DNA from 4 places in the Neorhizobium sp. T7_12 genome. Region 2 is predicted to be linked to each of the others. Evidence: predicted binding sites of a transcription regulator. Region 2 holds the regulator's gene; each other region holds the start of a gene.
What was found. Region 2 encodes PhoB, which activates phosphate uptake and scavenging genes when phosphate is short. Its sites were predicted from a motif close to TGTCATNNANCTGTCAT; they were not measured.
Positions count from the first base shown of each region.

Region 1: the regulator PhoB is predicted to act here: its motif matches at 2,127-2,143, upstream of C5J26_RS17790 (esterase-like activity of phytase family protein).
Region 3: the regulator PhoB is predicted to act here: its motif matches at 2,400-2,416, upstream of C5J26_RS01870 (glycerophosphodiester phosphodiesterase family protein).
Region 4: the regulator PhoB is predicted to act here: its motif matches at 1,684-1,700, upstream of C5J26_RS08525 (UDP-2,3-diacylglucosamine diphosphatase).

Region 1 covers NZ_PVBK01000007.1:201,047-205,514, reverse strand. Annotated here, with positions in the region: gene rnd (ribonuclease D) at 1-428, shown strand, start outside; gene C5J26_RS17805 (hypothetical protein) at 486-803, shown strand; gene C5J26_RS17800 (DUF2000 family protein) at 775-1,182, opposite strand; gene C5J26_RS17795 (AraC family transcriptional regulator) at 1,181-2,101, shown strand; gene C5J26_RS17790 (esterase-like activity of phytase family protein) at 2,230-3,600, shown strand; gene C5J26_RS17785 (DUF308 domain-containing protein) at 3,716-4,468, opposite strand, start outside.
Region 2 covers NZ_PVBK01000002.1:188,219-192,686, forward strand. Annotated here, with positions in the region: gene pstA (phosphate ABC transporter permease PstA) at 1-1,134, shown strand, start outside; gene pstB (phosphate ABC transporter ATP-binding protein PstB) at 1,148-1,963, shown strand; gene phoU (phosphate signaling complex protein PhoU) at 2,009-2,722, shown strand; gene phoB (phosphate regulon transcriptional regulator PhoB) at 2,744-3,427, shown strand; gene C5J26_RS06885 (winged helix-turn-helix domain-containing protein) at 3,442-4,128, shown strand; gene C5J26_RS06890 (endonuclease domain-containing protein) at 4,382-4,468, shown strand, end outside.
Region 3 covers NZ_PVBK01000001.1:384,124-388,591, forward strand. Annotated here, with positions in the region: gene C5J26_RS01860 (amidase) at 1-1,006, opposite strand, end outside; gene C5J26_RS01865 (hypothetical protein) at 1,171-1,473, shown strand; gene C5J26_RS01870 (glycerophosphodiester phosphodiesterase family protein) at 1,480-2,334, opposite strand; gene C5J26_RS01875 (DUF983 domain-containing protein) at 2,540-2,953, shown strand; gene C5J26_RS01880 (hypothetical protein) at 3,054-3,302, shown strand; gene C5J26_RS01885 (SDR family oxidoreductase) at 3,425-4,282, shown strand; gene C5J26_RS01890 (hypothetical protein) at 4,357-4,468, opposite strand, start outside.
Region 4 covers NZ_PVBK01000002.1:516,365-520,832, reverse strand. Annotated here, with positions in the region: gene C5J26_RS08530 (MFS transporter) at 1-709, opposite strand, end outside; gene C5J26_RS08525 (UDP-2,3-diacylglucosamine diphosphatase) at 819-1,622, opposite strand; gene C5J26_RS08520 (NADP-dependent malic enzyme) at 1,854-4,181, shown strand; gene C5J26_RS08515 (hypothetical protein) at 4,323-4,468, shown strand, end outside.

The sequences.
Region 1 (4,468 bases), on a different contig from region 2:
TCTACGAGATCGCCCAGCAGCAGCCGAAGGATGTGGAAGCCATGTCGCGGCTTCGCACCATTCCGAAAGGCTGGGAGCGCTCCGCCTCCGGCACCGCCATCATCGAGGCGGTCAATGCAGCACTTGCCCTGCCGAAGACCGAGATGCCGCATGCGCCGAAACATGTGCATGTTCCGGAAGGCACCGCAGCCGCCGTCGAGCTGCTCAAGGTTCTCCTGAAGCTGATCTCCGACAAGCAGGGCGTCGCCGCCAAGATCATAGCCAATACCGACGATCTCGAAAGGATCGCCGCCGAGGGCGAGGCCGCCGATGTCGGAGCCTTGCATGGCTGGCGCCGCGACCTTTTCGGCGAAACGGCGCTCAAACTCATCAACGGCGGCGTGGCCCTGCGCTTCGTCAACAAGAAGGTCGAGGCGGTGGAGCTTTAGGGGCTGTGCCCTGATCGCTTGCCTCGAACTTCGCGGCGCTGGAGGCCTGAGCGACCGATGCGCTATCTGACATCGAATGTCCTGATCGCAGTCGTCGTCCTGCTCTCGCTGTTGCTCGTCCTTCTCATGGAAGCGGCGAGCCTTGGAGCCTTTTCGCCGCTCTGGATCCGCCCGATCACCCGGGTGATCTGCGCCGCCAACCTGCTCGTCGCCCTCGCAGGTCTCGTAACCTCGCGGTCAGCCGCCTGGATCAACTATTTGCTGTTGAGCATCACTGCCTATGTCGTGGCCTCGACCACGCCGATCGCCGCGCTCTGGGTCATTCCGAAGACTATGTTCTTCGCAGTCAGTTATGCATTTTCGAGCCTTTGGTAATCTTGTCGACGATCTTCTTCTCGGCCCTGAGCGCGATGCCGACCAGTTTCGCGTCTTCCGGCGCAAACTGCGCGAATACCTCGCGGTTGGCCACGTCATGCCCGGTCGAGAACATTTCCTCGATATAGGCCGACGTCGTCACCTCCCGCTCCAGCGAGCGCCGGTGGATGGTCCGCAGCGTCTCCTGGTCGGCGGTCAGCACCACGATCGGCTGGATGCTCATCGGATTGTAGACATGACCCGCCGCGTCCCGATATGCTTCACCAATGATCGCGGGATTTTGCGCGATGATGCCGCTCGTCAGAAACGCGGTCACGTTGAGCTCCTGCCAAGGGGCGAGGTCATCGCGAAGCACGATCGCGATCTTGGTATCGAACATGAAAAACAACTCCGTCGAAGGTTATGCGAGAACTGACGAGATAGCGGCAGCCGATGCCGCGGGTCTTGAACGTTCGTGCAGCGCCGCAAGCACGTCTGGCGGCAGCGCAAGGTGCGCGCCGGATGGCATCGTCCAGGCGCCCTCCTCGCGCGGCATCGAGCGGATCGAGGCACGGTTCCACGGGCTCGGTTTCGAGCCCCATCGCCACGACACCTATGCGATCGGGATGACGCTTTCCGGCGTGCAGACCTTCCAGTATCGCGGTGCCGCCCGCGCCAGCCTGCCCGGCAATGTCATCGTGCTGCATCCGGACGAGGTGCATGACGGGGCGGCCGGCACCGACGCCGGGCTGCGCTACCGCATGCTCTACCTGCCGCCGGAGCGGCTGATCGAGGCGGCCGGCGGTTCGCGCGGCCTGCCCTTCGTGCCGAATCCCATCATAGCGGATGCGGAATTCCGGCAGTGCCTTGTCGAAGCCCTGGACGATCTCGCGGCCGAGCCGCTGGACCTGCTGCTCGACGACCTGATCGGCCGCATGGCAACAAGCCTCTGGCGCCATGCGGACGGCAAGGGTGGTGCGCCGGGAACGCCGCGCGCGCAACAGGCGGTTCTGCGCTGCCGCGATTACCTGCAGGCGAATTCGGGCCGCACGGTTTCTTCCGAGGAACTCGAGGAGGTGAGCGGCTTCGACCGCTACACGACTGCAAGGCAGTTTCGGAAGCTTCTGGGGACCAGCCCGCACCGCTACCTCGTCATGCGCCGGCTCGATCGGGCAAAGATCATGCTGTCGGAAGGCGGCAGCCTGGCAGATGTCGCAGCCGATGCGGGCTTTGCCGACCAGGCGCATTTCACCCGTCATTTCAAGAAGACGTTCGGCATGACGCCGGGCCGCTGGATGGCGCTCAAGCGCAGCGCCTAAGCTCCCGTGGCATTTGTGAAATTACCGTCATCAAAGCTTCATCGAAGCGTCAATCTTCCATCACCTCGGCGTCATGCACTCACCTTAACCGGTTGGCGTCTTTGACACGCCAACCAACAGGTGATCCCATGACCAAATTTCTGCTTGCTACCCCCGTGGTGATTGGCGCGCTCGCCGCGCTGATCGGCGGCTCCGCTTCTGCCGACGACAAGGTATTCCCGGCCAAGCTCACTGGCCAGGCGATCCTGCCCGCCAACACGGTCGTTCCGGCTCCGGCCGATGCACCGGCGTTCCTCAAGACCTCCGGCAAGTTCACCACCGCCGACCGCAAGCGCACCGAAGCCCTCGGCACCCTGCCGGGCAAGGACGGCGCCCGCGTGACGGACGTCAAGCTGCCGCTCGACGGCCAGCCGGTCCAGGGTTTCTCCGGTATCAAGACCATGGCCGACGGCACGTTCTGGACGCTGTCCGACAACGGTTTCGGCGGCAAGAGCAATTCCTCCGACGCGATGCTGTTCCTGCACCAGATGAAATTCGACTGGGCCGCCAACAAGGCCGAAGTCGTCAAGAATATCTTCCTCTCCGACCCGAACAAGATCGCGCCGTTCCCGATCGTCACGGAAGCTTCGGAGACCCGTTACCTCACCGGCGCCGATTTCGACATCGAATCGATCCAGCCGGTCGCCGACGGCTTCTGGCTCGGCGACGAGTTCGGGCCCTACCTCATCAAGGTCGACATGCAGGGCCGCCTGACCGACGTCGTATCGACGCTCGTCGATGGCAAGCCGGTCACGTCTCCCGACAGCCCGCTCGTCCAGCTGCAGGCCAACCCGGCCGCCAAGGCACCGGTCTTCAACGTGAAGCGCTCCGGCGGCTATGAAGGCCTTGCGATGTCCAAGGACGGAGCCAAGCTCTACGGCCTGCTCGAAGGACCGCTCTACAAGGAAGACGGCAAGGTCGAAGACGCAGAGGGGCTGACGGCCCTGCGCGTCATCGAGTTCGACGTCGCCTCGAAGAAATGGACCGGCCGCTCGTGGCTCTACCCGCTCTCCAAGGGCGGCGAGGCGATCGGCGACTTCAACATGGTCGACGCGACCACCGCTCTGGTCATCGAGCGCGACAACGGCGCCGGCACCGCCGACAAGCCCTGCGCCGATCCGGCGAAGCCCGAGCCGACCTGCTTCAACGCACCGGCCAAGCACAAGCGCGTCTACAAGATCGAAATGACCGACGCCAATGTCGGCAAGGCCGTCCGCAAGATCGGCTATATCGACCTGATGAACATCCAGGACCCGGACAACAGGAAGAAGGCCGGCAGCGTCGCCGGCGTCTACGACATGCCGTTCGTGACGATCGAGAACGTCGACGTCATCGACGCCACCCACATCATCATCGGCAACGACAACAACCTACCCTTCTCCGCCGGCCGCGCCGTCGACAAGGCCGACAATAACGAGTTCAGCGTGCTCGAAGTCGGTGAGTTTCTGGCTGCGAAGTAAGAGGCTGCCCTTATCGGGAAACGTTCGAGATGAAGAGGGCATCCGCCACGCGGATGCCCTCTTTCCTATGGGTCGAAACGCTGCCCCAAGTTCGACGCTATCCGCCTCGTGAAATTTACCATTTAAGAACGCGATTAAGTGACGACGGATCCTTAAAGGTCCTGTTTAGATTCGTCGAAGGGTCGCTTAGTTCCCTGACGATATTGCCCTTCTGAGAACACGGCAGAGAGCTGCCCGATTGTCGCAAGATGAGAATCTGGTTGTTCGCAACCCCTTCATCCGTAGCCTCTTTCGCAGCGTTGATACTGGGCTGAACGGCCCGCGGATCCTGGAGATTGTAAAGAAATTCGGCCGCTTGGTAACGAATGGTCTTGTCCTCGTCAGATGCAGCAGCAACAAGCAATTGGAAATCCGCCTCCTGAATGCCCTCCGATATTTGCTTGGAAGAAGACGGTTGGGCCCTTAACATTTCGCCGAGAGCATAGGTTATTCCCAGCCTCGTTCTATAATCTCGAAAATTCTTGCGCAGTTCCCCCATCATCAGAGGAACGGCACCCGGCCCCATGATAGCGAGGTAGTCACGTGCGTTTCTTCTGATGTAGGTGTCATCGCTGTTGAGTTGTTCCATCAATAAGCGGAGTTCCAGCGGGCTCACTGGCGCCGTAAGCGTATCCGTTTCGGCAAACGCCGCCATGCTCCACCACGGTAACGACTTGACGACACGGGTATCTGCGTCTGCCAGGCTCATAATTGTACCGGCCTCCGAAAAGATCACCTTGTTTCCATCCATGACTCGCCGGTTCGCATAGTCGAAGTTCCATTGGATGAAATTGCCTTCTGCGCTTGCCAGATAGGCCTTCTGAATAGT
Region 2 (4,468 bases):
TTCCAGCAGACCATGATCACCATGCCGGTCGAGTTTTCGCAGCAGATCATCGACCCGCAGAACGAACGTGCCACCAACCCGCAGAAGCTGATGACGGCGAACTATCCGGTCGTCGCCCGCAACGCGCTCGCCAAGCTGCTCAACGTCAGCGTCGACGACCGCGTCGCAGCCCGCGCAGTCAGCCAGATGCTGTCGGATGGCGTCCGCGTTCAGCTGCGTGACCTGGTGGTCGCCAATCCGGCGATCATCGGAACGACGCAGACGGTAAGACTGCTCGCTTCCGGCGATATCGACTCGGCCTACAAGGGCCAGATCGACCTCAACGTCGGCCAGGAGAACCGCAAGATCAACGACCAGCAGCTCGGCTGGATGACGCAGCTCTCCGACAGCGGAGCGCTTGCCAAGCATTTCAACAGCGGCATTTTCGTCAACGGCGCATCGAGCCGTCCGGAAGCGGCCGGCGTCGGCGTCGCGCTCATCGGCTCGTTCTACATGATGCTGATCGTGCTTGTCCTGGCGCTGCCGATCGGCGTCGCCGCCTCGATCTATCTCGAGGAGTTCGCCCCAAAGAACAAGTTCACCGACCTGATCGAGGTGAATATCAACAATCTCGCGGCCGTTCCCTCGATCGTCTACGGTCTTCTCGGTCTGGCGGTCTTCGTTAACTTCATGGGCCTGCCGCGTTCCGCCTCCTTCGTCGGCGGTCTGGTGCTCACCCTCATGACGCTGCCGACGATCATCATCGCGACCCGCGCGGCACTGAAGGCCGTGCCGCCATCGATCCGGGCGGCCGCCCTCGGGCTCGGCGCATCGAAGATGCAGACGATCTTCCACCATGTCCTGCCGCTTGCCATGCCGGGCATCCTGACGGGCACCATCATCGGCCTGGCCCACGCACTTGGCGAAACCGCGCCGCTGCTGCTGATCGGCATGGTGGCCTTCGTCGCCAACTATCCGACCACGCCGCTCGACCCGTCGACGGCGCTGCCGGTCCAGATCTACATGTGGGCGAACGAAGCGGAGCGCGCGTTCGTCGAGCGTACCTCGGGAGCAATCATCATCCTGCTCCTGTTCCTCATCCTAATGAATGTTGGCGCAATTCTCTTGCGGCGTCGCTTCGAGCGGCGCTGGTAGAAGGAGTATGACAATGAATATGATGTCAGAATCGGCAGTAGAAAAGGCGCTGGACCAAAAGATGAGCGATGCTTCCCACAAGATGATCGGCAAGGACGTTTCGGTTTACTACGGCGAAAAGCGTGCGCTTTTCGACGTGAACCTCAACGTTCGCGAAAACACTGTGACGGCTCTCATCGGTCCTTCCGGCTGCGGCAAGTCCACCTTCCTGCGCTGCCTCAACCGCATGAACGACACGATCGAGAATTGCCGCGTCACCGGCAAGATCACCCTCGACACGGACGATATCTACGACAATAACATCGACGTCGTGGAACTTCGCGCCCGCGTCGGCATGGTGTTCCAGAAGCCGAACCCGTTCCCGAAGACCATCTACGAGAACATTTCCTACGGTCCGCGCATCCACGGCCTTTCCAAGAACAAGGCCGACATGGACCAGATCGTCGAGGCGAGCCTGCAGCGCGCCGGCCTCTGGGGCGAAGTCAAGGATCGCCTGCACGAATCCGGCACGGGCCTCTCCGGCGGCCAGCAGCAGCGTCTGTGCATCGCCCGTGCGATCGCCGTGTCGCCGGAAGTCATCCTCATGGACGAACCCTGTTCGGCTCTCGACCCGATCGCGACCGCCAAGGTCGAAGAACTCATCCATGAACTGCGTGCCAACTACACGATCGTGATCGTGACGCACTCGATGCAGCAGGCTGCCCGCGTGTCGCAGCGTACCGCCATGTTCCATCTCGGCCAGCTCGTCGAGGAGAACGACACCGACAAGATGTTCACCAATCCCGACGATCAGCGCACCCAGGATTACATCATGGGCCGCTTCGGCTGATCCAGCCGATTGTGCCGCCTGAAAATCAATTTTGAGGACTAGAAGATGGCATCGACCCATATCCTGTCGGCTTATGACGACGAACTGAAATACCTGAGCCGCCGCATTTCCGAAATGGGCGGCCTCGCCGAGCAGATGTGCTCGGACGCCGTGCGGGCGCTGGTCAATTCCGACGCCGCACTCGCGCAGAAGGTCATCTCCGACGACGTGATCCTCGATCACGCCGAGCGCGAGATCGGCGACAAGGCGATCATCACGATCGCCCGCCGCCAGCCGGTTGCAGCCGACCTTCGCGAGATCGTCGGTTCGCTGCGCATCGCCTCCGATCTCGAGCGCGTCGGCGACCTTGGCAAGAACACCGCCAAGCGCGTCATCGCGGTTCAGGGCACCGGCGTTCCGCGCAAGCTCGCCCGCGGCCTCGAACATCTCTCCGATCTCGCCCTCGTGCAGCTCAAGGACGTCCTCGACGTCTACGCGACGCGTTCGGCGGAAAAGGCCGAGGCGATCCGCAGCCGCGACGAGGAAATCGACGCGATGTACACCTCGCTGTTCCGCGAACTCCTCACCTACATGATGGAGGATCCGCGCAACATCACCACCTGCACGCATCTTCTGTTCTGCGCCAAGAACATCGAGCGTATCGGCGACCACGCCACCAATATCGCCGAGACCATCTACTACATGACGACGGGCGCCCAGCCGGAAGGCGATCGTCCGAAGGACGACTCGTCGAACACGCTCGGCGCGATCACTGAATAGAACTGACGGAGCAGGCCAAGAATGCTGCCGAAAATCGCTGTCGTAGAAGACGAAGAAGCGCTGAGCGTGCTTCTTCGTTACAATCTGGAAGCCGAGGGTTATGAGGTCGATACCGTTTTGCGGGGCGACGAAGCCGAAATTCGGCTTCAGGAGCGGGTACCCGACCTTCTGATCCTGGACTGGATGCTGCCAGGCGTTTCCGGCATCGAACTCTGCCGCCGGCTGCGCATGCGCCCGGAAACCGAGCGCCTGCCGATCATCATGCTGACGGCCCGCGGCGAGGAGAGCGAACGTGTTCGCGGCCTCGCCACCGGCGCCGACGACTATGTGGTAAAACCCTTCTCGACGCCGGAACTGATGGCCCGCGTCAAGGCCATGCTGCGCCGGGCCCGGCCCGAGGTGCTCTCCAGCGTTCTCCGCTGCGGCGATATCGAACTCGATCGGGAAACCCATCGCGTTCACCGCAAGAGCCGCGAAGTGCGCCTTGGCCCGACCGAATTCCGCCTGCTCGAATTCCTGATGGCAGCGCCAGGGCGGGTCTTCTCCCGCTCGCAGCTTCTGGACGGCGTCTGGGGCCACGACATCTATGTCGACGAGCGTACGGTCGACGTCCATGTGGGAAGACTTCGCAAGGCACTCAACTTCTCCAACATGCAGGATGTCATCCGCACCGTCCGCGGTGCCGGATACTCCATGGAAACATAGTTGGTGGCCACGAGATGAGCGCGCGGGTCCTGTTGGTCGACGACGACGAGTCGTTCCGTCTGATATTGCAGAAAGCCCTCGTGGCCGACAGCTTCGTCGTATCGATGCTGGCAAGTGGAGCCGAGATCTCAGATCGCCTGAAAGCCGTTCCGCCGGATATCCTGGTCATGAGTTCGGATCTTCCGGGCGTGCGAGGTCTCGAGGTCTGCCGCGAGGTGCGTCTCGACCCTGTGTTATCGCGCCTTCCGATCATCCTCCTCGTGCCGTCGGGTGGCGAGGGCCTTCACCTCATCGCCCTTGCGGCGGGTGCCGACGATTGCCTCATGAAGCCATTTTCCCCGGTCGAGCTCGTCGTCCGTGTGAAAAACCTGCTGAGGCGCGTCAATCCCGCCCTCTTGGACCACATGCTCAAGGTCGGCGATCTCACGCTCGACCGGGAGGCCCATCGGGTTCACCGGCAGAAACGTGAGGTCAAGCTCGGGCCGAAGGAGTTCAAGCTTCTTGAATTCCTGATGCGCACCCCAGGCAAGGTCTATTCCCGCTCGGAGCTCAAGGCATCCCTGTGGGGCGACGACACGACCGTCGATGAGCGCGCGATCGACGTCCATATAGGCCGGCTTCGCAAAGTCATCAGCCTTGGCAAGTCCGACAACGTGATCCGGACCGTGCGCGGCGCCGGATACGCATTGGGCGATTTCTGACGCCCCCATTGGCCTCGAGGCTCACCTTTACCCTGACCGTCTCATGCCGCCGACGGATCATAGCCATGGAAGCTGGCGGGTTTGCTGTTGGCACCGGCGTTGGATCCCCTCTCTTGGAATTTCTAACACTTAGCTGAAGCTAAGATGTTGAAATTCCATTCTCCCCCGCCAGGGGGGAGATAGGGCGCCTGCCGCGCTCTTGCCGTACCCTTCGTCTCCGTGCGTAAATGCATGGACACCATCGGGGATTGTGATGCGCCGCGACATTCCGGATCGACATCGACGGTTTGCGAGAGCCATGCGGTTGGATTCCACCAAGGCGGAAAATATCCTGTGGCAG
Region 3 (4,468 bases), on a different contig from region 2:
GGGTGCGGGCGACGACACGGTGGTCCATCTCCGCGGCATCCGGCCCCGACAGCTTTTCCCGATGCATGGCAAAGGCTTCGGCGGTCACCATTGGACCGTATTTCGCCATCAGCTTCGGGAGTTCGTCGAAGGTCGGGAAGGCGAGGCGGGTGATCCTGGCTCCGGCCTTTGCCAGCCGCTCGATCGCCGCTTCGAAGGCGGCCACCACGCCCGGCTCGGCGCCATCAAAGACGATATTGGTGGGGATGACGATATCGAGCGGCCGCGCCGGGTGGCGGGCCGTCTGCGGAACTGCGAGCCCGCGCATGGCCGCATCGATCCAGACCGCATCCTGCACCGTGCGGCAAAGCGGGCCGAGCGAATCGAGGCTGGTTGCCAGCGGATAGACGCCGTTCATCGCATAACGGCCGCGGGTCGCCTTGTAACCGACGATGCCGTTGAAACCGGCCGGAATGCGGATCGAGCCGCCCGTATCTGTGCCCATCGCGACAGGCACGAGGCCGGCCGCGACCGCGACGCCGGAACCGGAGGAGGAGCCGCCGGGAATGCGCGGCGCATCCTTGCCATGCGGATTGTGCGGCGTACCGTAATTCGGATTGATGCCGATGCCGGAAAAGGCGAATTCGCTCATGTTGGTGCGGCCGACCGCGACCATGCCGGCCTGTTTCAGCAGGTCGACGATCGCTGCATCCTTTGTGGCGGGATCTGCCTTCTTCAGGACTTTCGAGCCGGCGGTGGTCGGCAATCCCTCGATGTCGAAGAGGTCCTTCCAGGCGATCGGGATGCCATCGAGCAGGCCGAGCGAGCGGCCTTCCTTCATGCGCTTCGAGGAGCCTTGCGCTTCAGCCATAGCGCGATCCTCGAGAAGCGAGATGAACACGGCCTTGTCGGGGTAGGCCTTGATACCTGAGAGGACCGATTCCGTGACTTCGACGGGGTCGACCCTGCCCATCTGGATGAGCGCGGAAAGCTCGGCGATCGACATCGCTCCAAAGGATTTCGTCACGGCAGTCATTCTCCTCATTCCGTTACTGGCGGGCGACAGATGTATCGGATATTTTGGCAATGGGTAGAGGATTTATCGGTTCGGTTCATGGCATGGAACTTCCCGCATATTCGCGAAGTTCAGTGAGTCCACCGCGTCAGCGGGACATCGGGAAGGATCAGCCCATGAGAAACATTATCGCCACCGTCGGTCTCGTGATCGCGCTTGCCGGCTGCAGCACGGACGGCGGCGGAACCACCGGCGCACTCGACATCGGTCCGGGCATCCGGCCGATCCCCGGCAGCATCACCTATGGCGGCCAGCCGCGCACCAAGCTCACCAAGGCGCCGATCGGCAGCGTCGTGCCGCACGAATTCCGCAACGAACTCGGCCAGCGGGTCGAGGAAAATTACATCATCCAGCCGGACCGCAGTCTCAAGCTGGTCAACCGGCGGGTGTTTCGCGATCCGTTCGGGTTCGACGATTGATGAACTTCAAGCGGAGATGGCCGCCCAGGCACGTTCGGTGGCGACCGGTTCGTCGGTGGTGACCTGATCCGCCTTCAGCGCTATCAGGGCGGAGAAGCTGCGGGCTTCGGCCTCGTCGAACCCGGCGTCCGGGTTCTTGAGATTGAAGGTCCAGGCATCCACCAGCCGGTCGGCATCGTGGCAGAGGCCGATCAGGTCGAGCCCGTCCTTGGCCGCCTGCAACACCAGCTGCCAGGCGAGATAGATGGTGTCCGGCTCGGTCGGGCCGGAGATATCGGCGCGAAGATCCGCCTCGACGGCCTTGAGGCCCTGGTGGCGATAGATTTCCATGAGCTTGCCGGTCGGGTCGATGCCGCGCTTGAGGCCCGGCAGTCTCTGCTTGACGGCGACGACAAGATCGAGATCGGCGCCGCTGACGATGATCGAGGAGCCGGCGCCGCCGAAATGATCGGCGAGGTGATCCATGCCGCGTGCGCCGATCGCCTCCAGTCCGTCCTTCATGTCGAACTGCAGCAGGGCGTCCGGATGCGCTGTTTGAAGCATCGTCGCGAGATCCTCGCTGAGGATCGGCGGATGGCCGCCCTGCAAAAGCGTCAGGCCGCGGATGGTTTCGGGCAAAGCCTCACGGATGAGGCCGTGGCCGGTGGTTTCACCTTCGAGCTCCTCGTCGTGCAGCACGACAAAGCCGCCATCGGCGCGGACGCGCAGATCGAGTTCGCTCGATGCGCCCAGGCGAAAACCTTGTGCCATGACGCCGGCGGAAAACAGCGGGTCCTTGAAGCTGCGGCGCAGGCGATGCCACTTCAGCCGGGTGAAACGGCCCTGATGGGCGATGCCGAGGCCTGAAAATTCTGAAGCCATGAAATACCATCTAAGGTGAAGGGCAGCGATTCGATCGACGCCAGACTATTGTTTTGAAGCTGCCTGCCATAGATCGATGACAGAAGTTTCGTGCCGAACCTCAAAAGCCGAGATTGCGCCCGGCAGGGAACGGCTTGTTATAGAGGTCTGCCGGATAAATATCCGGAAAACACATTTTGTCTCCTGTCACGAAAGGCAGATTTCCATGTCCCATGACGCGAATTGGGCGCCGCTTCCTCCCTATAGCACCGGCCCGCGCGGCCGTTGCCCGCGTTGCGGCCAGGGACATCTGTTCAACGGGTTCCTGTCGATGCGGCCGGCTTGCGAGGTTTGCGGCCTCGATTATTCCTTCGCCGATCCCGGAGACGGTCCCGCCTTTTTTGTCATGTGCTTCGGCTGCATTCCGAGCATTGCGCTTGCGGTCTGGATCGAGACCAGTTTCCAGCCGCCATTCTGGGTGCATCTGCTGATCTCGCTGCCTTTCCTGCTCATCACCTGCCTTGCGCCGATGCGGCCGCTGAAGGGCTGGTTGGTCGCGAGCCAGTATTTTTACAGGGCAGGCCCCGGCAAGGTCGACAAGAGCCCGTCACCGCCGAATGACGCCCCGAACGGCCACTGACTGCCGACAGACTTCGAGGCTTGCGACAAGACCGGGCAGGATGGTGAGGAACAATCTTCGCCCCAAACCATTCGGCAGGTGACAGTTCAAGGAGCCTGCAATGTCCGATGCCGATGAAGTCGAAATGGAAACGCACCGACGATCGCTCGCGGTCGAGGGGGCGATGCTCGTGCTGATCAACGGCCTCGCCGCCCGGGGCACCATTTCCGCAGACGAGGCGGAGGATATATTGCGGATCCTGTCGAAGAGCTCGGATTCCTCGGCGGCGCGGGCCGCAAGCTCGCTTCGGATCGTCAATCAGTTGAAACGCCTGCGGCGCGGCGACGGAGCAATCACCCCTGGGGCGTGAGCCGGAAGGTGGGGTCGCGTCGCGTTTTCTCCTTTTTTGATTGTTCATTTTGATTGGGAACATCTCCAGACGAGGCCAGTTGGGGCGATCAGTTCGCTACCTCGACAACAAGGAAGATCTTGATGGCCCAGTATCCTATTCCGCCGTTTCCCGAACAGCAGCAGCCGATGCCGGGCTTTACCGGGCGCATGGATCCGGTGCCAGATCACGGCGAGCTTTCCTACCGCGGTTCCGGCCGACTGGCCGGCAAGAAGGCGGTGATCACAGGCGGCGACAGCGGCATCGGCCGGGCGGTGGCGATCGCCTATGCGCGCGAGGGCGCCGATCTTTTGATTTCCTATCTGGATGAAGACGAGGATGCCGAGGATACCAGGCGCCTGGTCGAGGAGGCCGGCCGCAAGGCGGTGCTGGTGCCGGGCGATATCAAGACCGCAGCGCATTGCCGGGCGATCATCGACAAGGCGGTCCAGGAGTTCGGCGGGATCGATATCCTCGTCAACAACGCCGCTCATCAGGCGACGTTTTCCGACATCGGCGACATCAGCGACGAAGAATGGGAACTGACCTTCCAGGTCAACATCCATGCGATGTTCTATCTCACCAAGGCAGCAGTCCCCCACATGAAGCCGGGGAGCGCCATCATCAACACGGCCTCGATCAATTCCGATAGTCCGAGCCCGACGCTGCTCGCCTATGCGACCACCAAGGGCGCGATCCAGAATTTCACGGCGGGCCTCGCACAGCTGCTGGCCGAAAAGGGCATACGGGCCAATGCGGTCGCACCCGGGCCGATCTGGACGCCGCTCATCCCCTCCACCATGCCGGAAGACCGGGTGAAGGAATTCGGCAAGCAGGTGCCGATGAAACGTCCCGGCCAGCCGGCCGAGCTGGCGACGGCCTATGTGATGCTCGCCGATCCGCTCTCCAGCTACGTTTCCGGCACGACGATCGCCGTCACCGGCGGCAAGCCCATCCTGTAGTTAAGCTCTCCTCCCACGAAAACAGCGGCGGCGTGGGCTCCACGCCGCCGTTCATGTTTGGCGGGTACATTTTCTCAGGTGCGGCGGCCGACTTCCCGGGCCAGGTCCTCGAAACAGATTTTGGTGCCTTGCTCGCTCGCCTCGTTTGCCAGAAGCAGGAGGCGGATCGGAAAAGCGATCGCCTTC
Region 4 (4,468 bases), 330 kb from region 2:
AGTGGATGGTGCCGAACGTATAGAACATGCCGTGCCCTGCCTGCGCCACCGACGCGCCGATCATCAGCACGTGCAGGTCGAGCCTTCTGAGCGAGCTTGGCTGAGGCATCCTGTCCGGGTCCGGCCTTGCAACCGCCCGGCCGAGCTTCGGAGCCGCGAAGGCAACGGCGACGGTCAGGAGAAAACCGACCACTATCGCCCACGGAATAGCCTGGAAACCCCAGAAGCCTCGGAGTTCGCCGACGAGGAGCGCCACGGCCACGAAGCCGACGGATCCCCAGACGCGCATCGAACCATACTGAAAACCCCAGCGCCGGACCCCGCTGACGGCGATCGATTCGACGATCGGCGCATAGGGCGCGAAGACCGCCGCCTGAACGGCGATGACGATGAGAACCGGCCAGAAGTCGCGGGTGAAGAACATGGCGAATGCCGTCAACAACGACAACGCGCCGGACCAGGCGAGCATCAGGGTCCGTTCCGTCATCCGGTCGGCAAGCAGGCCGGCAACCGGGGCGGCAGCCACGCGCAGGAAAAGCTGGGCTGCGAGCACGAGGCCTATTTCGAATTCGGTAAAGGCAAGCCCGTCGAGCCAGACGGGCAGATAGGGCAGAATCACTCCGTTCACCCCGAGCGGCGCCCCATAGGCGATCGCACAGCGCAACTGGAAGAACCGGGGCGCTGTCTGCGCCGTATTTGAGGGAATCACGATTTCACGGGTGGGTTGCTGAAGTTTCAGCTTACCTAACACACACCCCTGTGCCTGCCTATGGCAAGATATAGCCCTCTGGCAGGCCCGTCCATCTGTTGCAGGCCGCTCAGGCGGCCCGCATGTCCTCGATGGATTGCGGCGCCGGCAAGGACTTGATTTCCGCCGTGGCGGCCATGTTCTGCCAGGAAATCAATTCCAGCGTGCCGTCGAAATTCTCGGCAATTGCCGTGCAGCTTTCCACCCAGTCGCCGGTATTGACGTAGTGGATGCCGTCGATGTCCTCCATGACGGCGTGATGGATATGGCCGCAGATGACGCCATCGACATTGTTGCGGCGGGCTTCGTCGGCGACGACCCGCTGGAACTCGCCGATGAAATTGACCGCGTGCTTGACCTGCAGCTTGGCCCAGGCGGAGAAGGACCAGTATGGCATGCCGAGGCGGCGGCGGATGGCGGCCAGCCCGATATTGATGACGATCGCCGCGTCATAGGCCCAGTCGCCGAGATAGGCGAGCAGGCGGGCGTTGCGGACCACGACGTCGAATTCGTCGCCATGCAGGACCAGGTATTTCTTGCCGTCGGCCATCTCGTAGATTTCGCGCTCGGCGACTTCGATGCCGCCGAAATGCGTGCCCGGGAAGGAACGCAGGAATTCGTCGTGGTTGCCGGGGATGTAGACGATGCGGGTGCCCTTGCGCGCCTTGCGCAGCAGCTTCTGGACCACGTCGTTGCAGCCCTGCGGCCAATACCAGTTGCGCTTCAACCGCCAGCCGTCGACGATGTCGCCGACCAGGAAAATGGTATCCGCTTCATGATAGCGCAGGAAATCCAGGAGGAAGTCCGTTCGGGCTGCCTTGGAGCCCAGATGAACGTCCGAAATGAAGAGCGTTCTGAAATGTCTTGTATCCATCTCACCGGTCACGAAGTCGTCCTTTCGCTGCCGCTTCTGTTGGCTTCAAAACCAGACTCGTGTTTCAGGATGATGACAGGGACCGGGAAAGGTGCGCCCCGCGCCGGAGCGCCCATGTTCCAATTTCCGCGATGACCGCAAATTAGCTGCTGTTGCTTTGGGTCGTTTGATGTAATGAGGGGTCTCTCCTTTCGACCCCTCAAAGACAGAACAAGCAAGCCAGGAGGAAACATGAACGCGCAGGACAAACCGAAGTCGCCGGCCATGCCGGTCAGCGGCGATCTCGACGAGCAGGCGCTGTTCTTCCACCGCTACCCGCGGCCCGGCAAGCTGGAGATCCAGGCGACCAAGCCGCTCGGCAACCAGCGCGATCTGGCGCTTGCCTATTCTCCGGGCGTTGCAGCCCCATGTCTGGCGATCCGCGATAACCCGGATTTGGCTGCGGACTATACCGCCCGCGCCAACCTCGTCGCCGTCGTCTCCAACGGTTCGGCCGTGCTTGGGCTCGGCAATATCGGTCCGCTGGCCTCCAAGCCGGTCATGGAAGGCAAGGCCGTCCTCTTCAAGAAATTCGCCGGCATCGACGTTTTCGACATCGAGATCGACGCCCCCGGCATCGAGGCGATGGTCTCGACCGTTTCGGCGCTTGAGCCGACCTTCGGCGGCATCAACCTCGAAGACATCAAGTCGCCGGAGTGTTTCGAGGTCGAACGCCGGCTGCGCGAAAAAATGAACATCCCGGTCTTCCACGACGACCAGCACGGCACGGCGATCATCGTCGCCGCCGCGGTCCTGAACGGGCTGGAACTCGCCGGAAAGAACATCGCCGACGTAAAAATCGTGACATCGGGCGCGGGTGCCGCGGCACTCGCCTGCCTGCATCTCCTCGTTTCGCTCGGCGCGAAGAAAGAAAATATCTGGGTCCACGACATCGAAGGCCTCGTCTATGACGGGCGCAATACGCTGATGGACGAGTGGAAGGAAATCTACACCCAGAAGTCCGACAAGCGAGTGCTTGCCGACAGCATCGGCGGTGCCGACGTGTTTCTCGGCCTGTCCGCCGCCGGTGTACTGAAGCCCGAACTCCTGGCACAGATGGCCGAAAAGCCGCTGATCATGGCGCTTGCCAATCCGACGCCGGAAATCATGCCCGAGCTTGCCCGCGCCGCCCGTCCCGACGCAATGATCTGCACCGGCCGTTCGGACTTCCCGAACCAGGTCAACAACGTGCTGTGCTTCCCCTACATCTTCCGCGGCGCGCTCGATTGCGGCGCCCGGACGATCAACGAGGAAATGAAGATGGCGGCGGTCAAGGCCATCGCGGCGCTTGCGCGCGAGGAAGTCTCCGACGTCGCGGCGCGCGCCTATTCCGGCGAGTCGCCGATTTTTGGCGCAGACTATCTGATCCCCTCGCCCTTCGATCCACGCCTCATCCTGCGCATTGCGCCTGCGGTCGCAAAGGCCGCGGCCGAGACCGGCGTCGCCGCGCGGCCGATCCAGGATTTCGAGGCCTATCTCGACCAGCTGAACCGCTTCGTCTGGCGCTCCGGTTTCGTCATGAAGCCGATCTTCAGCGCCGCCAAGGTTTCCGAAAAGAACCGGGTAATCTTCGCCGAGGGCGAGGACGAACGGGTGCTGCGCGCCGCTCAGGTTCTGCTCGAGGAAAAGACGGCAACCCCGATCCTGATCGGCCGTCCTTCGGTCATCGAGGCGCGGCTTGCCCGTTTCGGTATCCGGATCCGCCCGAATGTCGATTTCGCCGTGGTCAACCCGGAAGACGATCCGCGCTATCGCGACTATGTCGATGAATATTTTGCCCTGGTCGGCCGCGAAGGCATCAATCCGGAAGCGGCGCGCACCATCGTGCGCACCAACAATACGGTAATCGGTGCGCTGGCGGTCAAGCGCGGCGATGCGGACGCGCTGATCTGCGGCGTCGAAGGACGTTACGACAAGCATCTCAGCGACGTGAACCAGATCATCGGCAAGCGGCCGGGCGTCTGTGCCTTCTCGGGCCTCAGCCTAGTCATCTCCCAGCGCGGCGCGATGTTCTTCACCGACACGTTCGTGAATTACAATCCATCCGCGCAGGAGATCGCCGAGATCACCATTCTGGCGGCAGAGGAAATCCGCCGGTTCGGCATCGCCCCGAAGGCGGCGCTGATCTGCCACTCGAATTTCGGCTCGCGCGATTCGGAAAGCGCCCAGAAGATGCGGGCTGCCCTGAAGCTGGTCCGCCAGCGGGCGCCGGAGCTGGAAGTGGACGGCGAAATGCAGGGGGGCTCGGCATTGTCGGAAACACTGCGCAAGCGGGCCATGCCGGACAGTTCGCTGACCGGCGAAGCCAACCTGCTGGTTTTCCCGAATCTCGATGCGGCAAACATCTCGCTCGGTCTGGTCCGCAACCTCACGGACGCTCTGCATGTCGGCCCGATTCTTCTCGGGGCGGCCCAGCCGGCGCATATCCTGTCGTCCTCGGTGACGTCTCGCGGCGTGGTGAACATGGCGGCGCTCGCCGTCGTGGAAGCCTCGCAGCCAAATCTGCAGATTCAATCCTGAGTTGCCATCTTCTCGTGCTTTGGCGCGAGCGCCGTTCGGGGGCCCGAACGGCGCTTGGGATCGATTTCACCGTGCGGTGATCGCGGCTTTATGAGATTATCAACCGGCACGTTCCATGATGCCATCTCCCATTAGGAGAGGATGCCGGAATTGCCGATACCGCTTCGCGGCCTGCTGACCATACCGCTCTTGCTTCTGCCTGCCGCAGCGCTGGCGGGGGACCCTGCCGTTTGTGCAGCCCTTTACCGGAAACTTGGAAACAGCCCGCAGATCATCGGCAACACGTC